2 regions of the Aeribacillus pallidus genome follow, and region 2 is predicted to be linked to the other one. Evidence: riboswitches for the same ligand, from Rfam matches in the RefSeq annotation. Region 2 holds a riboswitch; the other holds the start of a gene.
The links. A riboswitch is a leader RNA that binds a small molecule or an ion and turns the genes downstream of it on or off. The one in region 2 is predicted to bind S-adenosylmethionine.

Region 1: another riboswitch for S-adenosylmethionine. It lies ahead of ABES52_RS14530 (acetyl-CoA C-acyltransferase); the one in region 2 lies ahead of metK (methionine adenosyltransferase).

Annotation. Positions count from the first base shown of each region.
Region 1 covers NZ_JBCNBW010000065.1:46,969-52,566, forward strand. The annotation lists gene ABES52_RS14520 (GNAT family N-acetyltransferase) at 212-772, opposite strand; gene ABES52_RS14525 (hypothetical protein) at 1,071-2,207, shown strand; SAM riboswitch class I at 2,686-2,794, shown strand; gene ABES52_RS14530 (acetyl-CoA C-acyltransferase) at 2,946-4,112, shown strand; gene ABES52_RS14535 (AMP-binding protein) at 4,115-5,598, shown strand, end outside.
Region 2 covers NZ_JBCNBW010000003.1:904-6,501, reverse strand. The annotation lists gene ABES52_RS00400 (efflux RND transporter permease subunit) at 1-2,522, shown strand, start outside; gene metK (methionine adenosyltransferase) at 2,733-3,935, opposite strand; SAM riboswitch class I at 4,245-4,385, opposite strand; gene pckA (phosphoenolpyruvate carboxykinase (ATP)) at 4,878-5,598, shown strand, end outside.

The DNA of each region.
Region 1 (5,598 bases), on a different contig from region 2:
ACAATAGGAGAGCTTCATCTATAATAGCAAACAGCTCTCCTATTTTATCGCTCTCAAAAGGATAAGATCATAAACGTGGAGGAACAAGTCACTCGAAAAATTATTTTCGCTATTCTTAGGTAAGGTTACGAAAATCATTGTGGCCCACTCTTGAATCAACCGTTCGTCAATGCTTGGTTGAAGGGGCTATTTTCGCCAACGGTAGATCATTTCATTCCGTCGAACCCAGGTCCATTAAATCCCGGCGGTGACATCGTAAAACGGTTATAAAACCATCTAATATATCGTGACTAACAGAAAATCCTTTACGTTTATAGAATTCCAAGGCGTTATGATTCCCATTTGAAACAAAAATAAAATAATCTTCGACATCATCAAATTGTTTCAACCACTTCATTGACATATTGAAAAGTTTAGATCCAATCCCATATTGTCTGTACTCTTCTTTAATATAAAATTGGGATAAACAACCTACATTATCTCTACTAACAGATGCAAGGTCAAAAAAAGTGGCAAATTCATTTGAATAAGTTTCTTTAGGAGAGATATTTGAATATACATAACCTACTAATTTATCATCGTCTTTAACGACCACAGTATAATTGTATATTGCACTTTTTATTGAAGGAATCATTCGTGTCTCAAAATTCATGTTGTCAAACAATTCCGGTTTTATGTATGCTTTCGACTTTTGAAAGGCCATGAGTTCATTGCATAAATCTCTGCAGCATTCAATTTTGTCATCAGGTATAATTTCATATTTTAAATTCATATTTATCACTCCTCACCTTTGCAAGTAAAAGCCTTGCTAATATTTGCTAGTATTCGATTCACTATAATATAATTTTAATATAAAATTACATGATATGAAGGATTTTTATTACTGATTAGGTAAAAAATTGTTAAACGAGTCTTTCGATGAATAGTGGAGAAATTGGAAACAAAAAATGAATAATTGCCCATTAATTAAACACTTTTCATCCATATAAATATCATGAACTAGTAAATATATAACGTTTTTTGTCTTAGTGCCAGCTACCTGTCAAAAAATATACTAAAAGGAGTTATATATGGACAAAAGAATCAATTTAGTCAAAGCCCTTGGAATTACTTACAAAGAAGACATCATTTCCAATATGATCGTTGCCTTAATAAAACATTCAAGAAGTTTTAGAGAATCTTTTTTATCAAAATTGATAAATCTTCAACAGCCGTCCGATTTCTCCGTTCGAATATATACCCGTATATTAACTTCAGTAGGAATACCTGACATTGTTTCAGTGATTGAAAATGAAAGGGAATGTTATTTACTAATCATTGAGAATAAACTGAAAGCGGATGAAGGATATAAACAAACGTTAAGATATGCTAGTAAGGAATGTATCACAGAGTTAAAAAAAATACTTGGTTTATCCGATCGAAAAGTGGAAGAGAAATTCATATTTTTAACACTTGTACCAGAGTCGATCCCAACTAGCAGTTTATTTATTAACATTTCATACGAGGATTTAATCAACAACATACCTTCTCCGACTGAAGATGTTGGACTAAAGATGTTATATGAGGATTTATCTGATGTATTGTTAGAGTTTTATAAAGATCTAGATATAACTGATAACGATTTGATATTAGAAAAGTTTACCGAAAAAACGGAGCCGGAACGTTTAAAAGTCCGATTCCGTAAATTAATGAATAGTATTTCTAATTTACCAAACGGTCTTTCACGATCTCCCATTGATGAGGTAGTGGGTACGGGCCGTATTAACTATATTGTTCAATTTTCAAAGAAATCATGGAAAGGAAAAATTGCTCAAAAAACAGAAGAAGGGAAATACTTATTAAATGAAGATACTTTTGATATTCATGTAGAATTTACATTTGATGCTTTTAATCGTTCCTTTACTTTACCATTACACTATGAAACACGCCCATACTTACCAAAACGAAAAATAGCTAATCATTCAGAAGGTAGCGAGAAATATCTTTATCAGAGAGAAATAGTGAAGCGTATGATTCATGAAAAAATTAAATCGCTAAACGATCAATCTATTAAATGTTATAATGGTTCAAACCAAATTGCCAATACAAAGATTGTGTTAAACGAAAACACCACTGTTAAAGAGTTCAAGGAACAGTTACTATTGAATTTGCGCAAAATATCAGAATTTGTGGATGAAACGGTATCCGAATTAAAAGCGATGTCCTAAAGATTTGGTACATAGGTAACGGAGCTTGTTTCCTCAAAAAAGGAATCCACGGAACATGTGATGAAGACTAAACATAAGTAACGGGAGCCTATCAGGTATTTGATAGGCTTTTTTTACTGGAATCTTTCATTAGTAGGGGGCAAGATTGTTGAACATTCGCGAAATCTATCGATAAAACAGGAAAATCGATCGAATTAATTTGCAAAATATATTGATAAATCAGGAAAATGGTTCGAAAAAATGTTCGAATCCCTACTGCGGTTTTTAGGTTAACCACATGTCTCTTTTTATCAAAAAAGTCTTTTCTTTGAACTGGATGATTAATAGGTTAAATCTGTTGATTTCGAAAAAATTTTTTCTTACAGCCACAACGATGTAAACGTTCTCAACATCTTTTTCGTAAAAAATCAAAGTTGACATGAAAGTAAAAAGGTTATAACATTCGGATTATCAAGAAAATTCAATCAAATGAAATAAAGTCTTATCCAGAGTGACTGAGGGAACAGGCCCGATGACGTCCGGCAACCTCCTTTATGGAACGGTGCTAATTCCTGCAGAATGAGTTTTTTCATTCTGAAAGATAAGGCGAAACAAATTGGTAATACCTTAAGCCTCTTTCAGAATGAAAGGGGCTTTTTCATTGCTTATAAAAAGCAATTGAAAAATGCCCCGTCTGATAAGGTGAAACACCATAAAAGGATGACAAACTAATTCTGTGAATGGAAAGGAGAAGAAGGTATGACTGTGGTTATTTTAGAGGGAGTGCGTACGCCATTTGGAAAGTTTCGAGGAAAACTGGCCGATGTATCAGCGAAACAGCTAGGAAGCGTTGCAGTGAAAGAATTGCTTCGCCGGGTTCCGGAAGGAAAAAACGCAGATGGAGTATTACTTGCACAAGTCATCCAGGCTGGAGAAGGGCAAAATCCAGCGCGAAAAGTGGCCGTAGAAGCGGGAGTGGATCTTTCGGTACCTGCTATTACACTCAATAATGTTTGTTTGGCCGGATTGGCTTCCGTTTCGGATGCTACGCGCCGGATTGTTTTACAGGAAGGGCAGTTATTCATTGTTGGGGGCTATGATTCGATGACGAACGCTCCGCACACTGCCAACTTGCGAAAAAGTGTCCCGCTTGGAAAAGCAGAGTTTACGGACACTTTAATTAATGACGGCTTGTGGTGCTCCCTCTCCAATGAATCAATGGGCGTATTGACTGACAAGAAAAACAAAGAACTAGGAATCACTCGAAAGGAACAGGATGAATATGCATGCCTTTCACAACAACGGGCATACAAAGCGTTACAAGAGGGCCGGCTGCAGGAAGAAATCACTCCTGTATACGCACATGAAGAATGGATAAAAGAAGATGAAGGTATTCGCCCGAACACCACGATTGAAGGATTAGCGAAACTCCGTCCTGTTTTTACAGAAGACGGTACGATTACAGCTGGAAACGCATCGCAAATGTCAGATGGCGCAAGTATTGGAATTGTCGCAAGCGAGACACAAGCTGAAAAACTTGGCTACACACCGCTTGCAAGAATCATCGGTTGGGCAGATATTGCTGGTCCAGATACGAGCCTCCATTTAAAACCGGCCCAGGCAATTGAAAAAGTCTTGGAGAAAACGGGGCTTACGGTTCGTGATATAGACTTGTTTGAAATTAACGAGGCCTTTGCCAGTGTGGTCATAGCCAGCTGCAAGAAACTAAAGATTCCGTATGAAAAAGTAAATGTCAACGGCGGAGCGATTGCTATCGGCCATCCTTTAGGAGGCACAGGGTTCCGGTTGCTGCTAACGCTTGTTCATGAATTAAAACGGCGAGGCGGCGGAAAGGGAATTGCGACACTTTGCGGCGGGGGCGGCCAAGGATCAGCCATCCTAGTAGAAGTGCCAAAGAGGTGGTAGCCATGACAACGAACATTCAACAAACCTTTGATTTCCTCAATCAGCAGGTACCGGTATGGAATCCTAATAAAACCCTCATAAAAAATGCAAACATCCAATTATTTATGAACAAGCACAAGATCCCCAGCATCGAAGAACTCCACGGAAAATCGATTCAGAACCCGGAATGGTTTTATGAAAGCTTGCTGGAAGAGTTTGATATCCTTTGGCAAGAGCAGTATCAACAACTTCTGAATACAGAAAAAGGAGCACCATTCGCCAAGTGGTTTATCGGTGGAAAAACAAATCTCCATTATTACACCATTGAAAAACAAATCAGCCAAGGAAGAGGAAATACAGTCGCGTTGATCTGGGAAGGAGAAAACGGTGACACGATCTCTTATACCTACAATGAACTGAACGAAAAAATAAATGAGCTGACAGCTGCCCTTACATCCCTTGGAGTTTCTAAAGGAGATCGCATCGGGATTTACTTGCCGCCTATTCCAGAAGCCCCCATCTCTTTATTTGCGTGTGCCAAAATCGGTGCGATTGTCATTCCAGTGTTTTCAGGCTACGGGGCTGAGGCGGTAGCATCAAGGCTGAATGATGGTGAAGCAAAAGTATTGATCACAGCCGACGGATTCTTCCGCCGAGGAAAGATTGTCAAGATGAAGGAAGAAGCTGATCGGGCGGTTGAGCTAGCACCAACGGTCCAGCAAGTCATTATTGTCAACCGCTTTAACCGAAACATTTCCATCCATCCAAGTAGAGATTATTGGTATGAGGAGTTGATTGGAAACCATTCATCTCAAGAAGCAGAAACCGAATTCGTCGATTCCGATCACCCATTCATGATTATGTATACGTCCGGAACAACTGGCCGACCTAAAGGAACGGTCCATACACATACGGGATTTCCGCTAAAAAGCGCGATCGATCTGTATTTTTGCTTTGATATAAAAAGAACGGACCGCATATTTTGGCAAACGGATTTTGGGTGGATGATGGGCCCGTGGCTATTTCTAGGTGCTGCTGTGCATGGCGCAACTGTTGTCCTCTATGAAGGAAGTCCCGATTTTCCTCATGAAAGGAGATTATGGGAATTAATCAAGCGCCATCAAGTTTCGATCTTTGGAATCTCTCCAACTCTCATTCGCTCCCTGATGGTAAAAGATGTTGAAGTACCAAATCTTCCATCTTTACGGATTCTTGGGTCGACAGGGGAACCGTGGAATCCAACGGCATGGCACTGGTTCTTAGAAAAAGTCGGTAACGGACGGTGTCCCATTATTAATTATTCAGGCGGAACAGAAGTATCAGGAGGGATACTGGGCACCTATCCCATTTTTCCACTAAAACCATGCGGATTCCATGGCCCAATTCCCGGTATGGCTGCAAGCGTCGTCAATGAACGCGGAGAAAAAGTGGAACATACAGTCGGGGATTTAACGATTAGAGCACCGTTTCTAGGGATGACGAAATCGTTCTGGAACGATGATCAACG
Region 2 (5,598 bases):
ACGGGGTATCTAACATTTTATTTTATGGAAAATCCCATACAGAGCTGGTGATTACGCTTGATCCAGAGCGAATGAATGAAAAACAAATTTCCGCTCAGCAAGTAATAATGGCGCTGCAAGGGAAAAATGTGTCGGTACCTGCAGGCGAACTTACCGTCGGCGGAAAGAAAAATTCGTTGAGAGTTATTGGGGAACTTGAAAATGTAGAAGAAATAAAAAACATTCCATTAACACTACAAGCAAAGTTAAAAGATATTGCAGACGTGGAAATTAAGCAAACTTATGAAGCCATTTCCCGAATAGGCGGTAAAGAAGGGGTCGTATTAGTTATTTCTAAAGAAGCAAGTGAAAATGCCGTAAGTATCGGAAAAGAAATCGATAGAAAAGTAAAAGAGCTAGGAAACGCATACAAAGATCAATTTGAAATAAAAACACTATATTCCACCGCAGAGAAAGTAGAAAACGCAGTATATGGGATGGCAAAAGAAGTAGGTCTTGGAGCATTAGCGGCGACTTTGATTATTCTATTATTCTTACGAAATATCAAAACTACTTTCATAGCGGTTGTAAGTATACCATTATCTGTGTTTATGACGTTATTCTTATTAGATATCTCTAATGTTACATTAAATATTTTGTCCCTTGGCGGTTTAGCTGTAGCTGTTGGACGATTGGTAGATGACAGTATCGTCGTAATTGAAAACATCTTTAGAAGAATTCAGTCTGAATCATTTTCAAAAGAAGTCATCATTGATGCAACGAAAGAAGTTGGGGTTGCGATTACATCCTCCACTCTAACAACGATCGCCGTATTTTTGCCGATCGGATTCGTTTCTGGCGGGATTGGAGATTTTATGCTCCCAATGGTGCTGGCGGTCGTATATTCCATTTTATCTTCATTATTAGTAGCCCTCACCGTCGTTCCGTTAATGAGTTTTTGGCTGTTAAAAAAGACAAAACATAAAGAAGCTCAACCTTCTAAACGTTATCAATCAATCCTTCATTGGGCGCTTTCACATAAATTTATTGTATTGTTGGTATCTTTCCTTCTCTTTGTCGGTTCGATTACGGCTTATGTCATGTTGCCTAAAGCAAATGTGGAAGCTGATGATGAATCCATGGTAAGTATTGTGATGACTTTTCCGGCAGATTATGACCTAAAAAAAGCCGAGGAACAGGCAAAAGATTTTGAACAATTGTTATTAAAACAAGACAAAGCCAAAGAAGTGATGTTTCGAATGGGAGCGGCTTCCGAGGATGCCAGGTGGGGACAGGTAACAAAGGATAATGAAGCCACGTTCCTTCTTATGTTCGGAAAAGGGGTAGACATCGATCAATTTATTGAAAACATGAAATCACACAATAATGAATATAAGCCTGCTAAAATTGAATATTTAAAAAGCTCCTTAGGTTCTTTCGGGGGAGGAAGTACAATTGAGCTGAATGTGACGGCAACAAACGAAGAGGATTTAGTAAGAAGTACCGATTTAGTGATGGCAGAGTTAAAGAAAATGGATAGATTAGACAAAATTAAAAGCAATTATGAAGAGCTTCAAAATGAATGGGTGATAAAGGTAGACCATGAAAAAGCCGCACAATATGGGCTCACTCCGCAGCAAGTGGCGGAACAAATGAGGATGATTGTCAGCAGCACCCCGTTAGGAGAATTAACATTAAACGGGGAAAACATGATGATTGTGTTGGATTACAAGGATCATAAATTAATCAGTACAAATGAAATTTTGGATACCATGATCACTTCCCCTCTGGCAGGTCCGGTCAAATTAAAAGAGGTTGCAAATATAAACGAGGAGAAAATCAAAACAATTGTATTTCATAAAGATGGAAAAGAATCGATTCGAGTGACGGCAGAAATTGTATCTGAAGATATCAAAAAAGTTGGAACAGAACTTAACAAAATGATTGCAAATTTAAACCTTCCAGATGACGTGAAGGTAGAAATAGCAGGAGCTACCGAGTCACAGCAAGAAACCTTTATGGATTTATTTAAAATTATGGGTATTGCTATTGTCCTTGTATACTTAATTATGGTTATTACATTTGGGCAGGCAAGAGCACCTTTCGCCATTCTTTTCTCTTTGCCGTTAGCGGTAGTCGGCAGTATTTTAGGTTTAGTTGTAACAAGAACACCAGTGGATTTTAATGCTTTAATAGGTGCGTTAATGCTCATTGGAATTGTTGTGACGAATGCCATTGTACTCCTTGAACGTGTCCTGCAAAACAAACAAAAAGGCATGATTACAAGAGAGGCATTGCTTGAAGCAGGTTCCACCCGTCTCCGTCCAATTATCATGACGGCTGTTACCACCATTGTTGCCATGCTCCCGTTAGCATTAATCCAAGCGGAAGCAGGAAGTATGGTGACGAAAAGTTTAGCAGTTGTCGTAATCGGTGGTTTGACGGTTTCAACGCTGCTGACACTAGTTGTTGTTCCAGTTATGTATGAATTATTGATTGGTTCGGGATTAAAGAAAAAGAAGAAAAATGAAACTCTCGATTAAAACGAAGTAGTACGATAACGAAAATGGATGATGTGGGGAATTGATAATCTGTGCAAAAAATGACCATGATTCATGTTTAACAATTTTATTCTTTTTTTACCCTAAATTGTGCCTAAACCATAACAATTATTATAGAGCCTTTTCATAATTCCAGAAAAGAAAAAGAGCTATATCCTAATCAAGGAGATAGCTCTTTTTAGTCCTTCATTATTATTGATTTAAAGCTTGCTCACGAAGAGCTTCTGCTTTATCGGTACGCTCCCATGGAAGGTCAAGGTCGTTGCGTCCGAAGTGACCGTATGCCGCTGTTTGTTTATAAATTGGGCGACGAAGGTCAAGCATTTTAATAATACCAGCTGGACGTAGGTCGAAGTTGTTACGAACGACTTCGATTAATACGTCTTCAGATACTTTTCCAGTACCGAATGTATCAATAGAAATTGATACTGGTTTCGCAACACCGATGGCATATGCAAGTTGAACTTCACATTTATCTGCAAGACCAGCTGCTACGATGTTTTTCGCTACGTAACGAGCAGCATATGCTGCAGAGCGGTCAACTTTTGTTGGGTCCTTACCAGAGAATGCACCACCGCCGTGACGAGCGTATCCACCGTACGTGTCAACAATAATTTTACGTCCTGTTAATCCAGCATCACCTTGAGGACCACCGATGACGAAACGTCCTGTTGGGTTGATGAAATATTTCGTATTTTCATCGATCAGTTCTTTTGGAACAACTGGCTCGATAACATATTCTTTAATATTACGTTGAATTTGATCTAAGCTAATTTCTGGGTGATGTTGTGTAGATACAACGATTGTATCAATTCGAACCGGTTTGTCATTTTCATCGTATTCAACCGTCACTTGCGTTTTTCCGTCTGGACGTAAGTATGGAAGAATTTCTTCTTTACGAACTTCTGTAAGACGACGAGCTAATTTGTGTGCAAGGGAAATTGGTAATGGCATTAATTCTTTCGTTTCGTTACATGCAAAACCAAACATTAACCCTTGGTCGCCCGCACCAATTGCTTCGATTTCTTCATCTGTCATTTGTCCTTCACGTGCTTCTAACGCTCTGTCAACACCCATTGCAATGTCAGGGGATTGTTCATCGATAGAAGTCAATACGGCACAAGTTTCCGCATCGAAACCATATTTCGCACGAGTGTAACCAATTTCTTTAACTGTTTCACGAACAATTTTTGGAATATCAACATACGTGGATGTTGTAATTTCTCCGCTTACAAGTACTAAACCAGTTGTTACAGAAGTTTCACATGCAACACGAGCATTTGGATCTTTTGCTAAAATAGCGTCAAGAATGGCGTCAGAAATTTGGTCACAAATCTTATCTGGATGACCTTCTGTAACAGATTCAGACGTAAAAAGACGACGTTTCTTTGTCATCTGATGGATCCTCCTTTGTTATGATTTTTTAAAAAAGCAGCAGCTCCCTCGAGTCATTGAACCAACGCATAAAACGGTAATGTAACATATGCACCTGTTCATTCATTGGTCCTTTCATGCCCGTATCTTTTACTGCTTCATCGTCACGGTACTCATTTCCCTTAGTAGTATGAAGTAAACCTATCATTTTTATCAATGTGAAAAGAAGTGGCGTTTGCATTAAAGGCACGATTCTTTGGCAAAATAAAAAAACCTTTCCTTTTTAAATATCTTCTAGAGGAAAGGTTGATTGTGTCATCATGCCTTTCACTCTTATCGTTCAAGGCCTCGCCTTGCAACAGGTTAGCACCTTTGCTCGGAATATGGGATAGTCTCGAAAATCCCATCTCCCTCAATGAGCAGGTTGCTGGGTTTCATAGGGCCTGTCCCTCCACCAGCTCGGGATAAGAGTATCCGTTCAAGGTAAAATCTTATCGTATTTTGTCAAAGCGTGTCAACAAAATTTTCATATTTTTATACAGCAAAATCATGCCAATGTGTGATTGCTTTGATGAACACTAAAATTGTCTGATTACTTTTGTAAAAGGTCCTTGTAATGATCATATTGTCCGTGAATTGTCTTCGTTTGTCCACAAAATGAACATTTTGTCCAAATGTCAACTATAGGATGTATGAGTCTATTCGCCTACTTTTTACAAAACAAGAGACAGTAGCTGCTACATTCCACATTCGTTCTAATATAATATAGAGTGTGACAAAAACAATACAAAATTCCCCTTACTGACAAAACAGAGACAGGAAATTGTGACAAAAAATAAAACATTTTAAAAAAATATTGTAAATAGTATAGATTATTTACATAAATGTGTTATACTGTTTTTAAGGAACAAAGGGGTTAACGATATATCATTATAAAATCACGAAAAGGAAGGGTTTCGCCGTATGAATTCTGTTAGTCTTTCGAACTTAAAAGAGTTGCTTACTGGTCAAAATGTTCGTGTTCAATTATCAGTTCCACGACTAGTGGAAAAAGTGTTAAGCCGTGGAGAAGGGGTCCTTTCTTCTACTGGAGCGGTTCGTGCAGAAACAGGAAAATATACAGGTCGGTCACCTAAAGACAAATTTATTGTCGAAGAACCTTCTGTTAAAGATAAAATTGATTGGGGTTCCGTAAACCAACCAATTTCACCAGAAGCATTTGATAAATTATATAATAAAGTTATTCAATACTTAAAGGAAAAGGACGAAATTTTTGTCTTCAAAGGATTTGCCGGAGCTGATGAAAAATATCGTTTGCCGATCCAAGTCGTAAACGAATATGCTTGGCATAACTTATTTGCCCATCAATTATTCATTCGCCCGACACAAGAAGAGCTAGAAAATCACCATGCAGAATTTACGGTGATTTCTGCACCGAATTTTAAAGCCAATCCAGAAGTGGATGGAACAAGATCTGAAACGTTCATTATTATTTCTTTCGAACGTCGTACAGTATTAATCGGTGGTACTGAATACGCTGGAGAAATGAAAAAATCGATTTTCTCTGTAATGAATTACATGTTACCAGAGCAAGACATTCTTTCCATGCATTGTTCAGCAAACGTTGGCTTAGAAGGAGATGTCGCGCTATTCTTCGGACTTTCTGGTACGGGTAAAACGACTT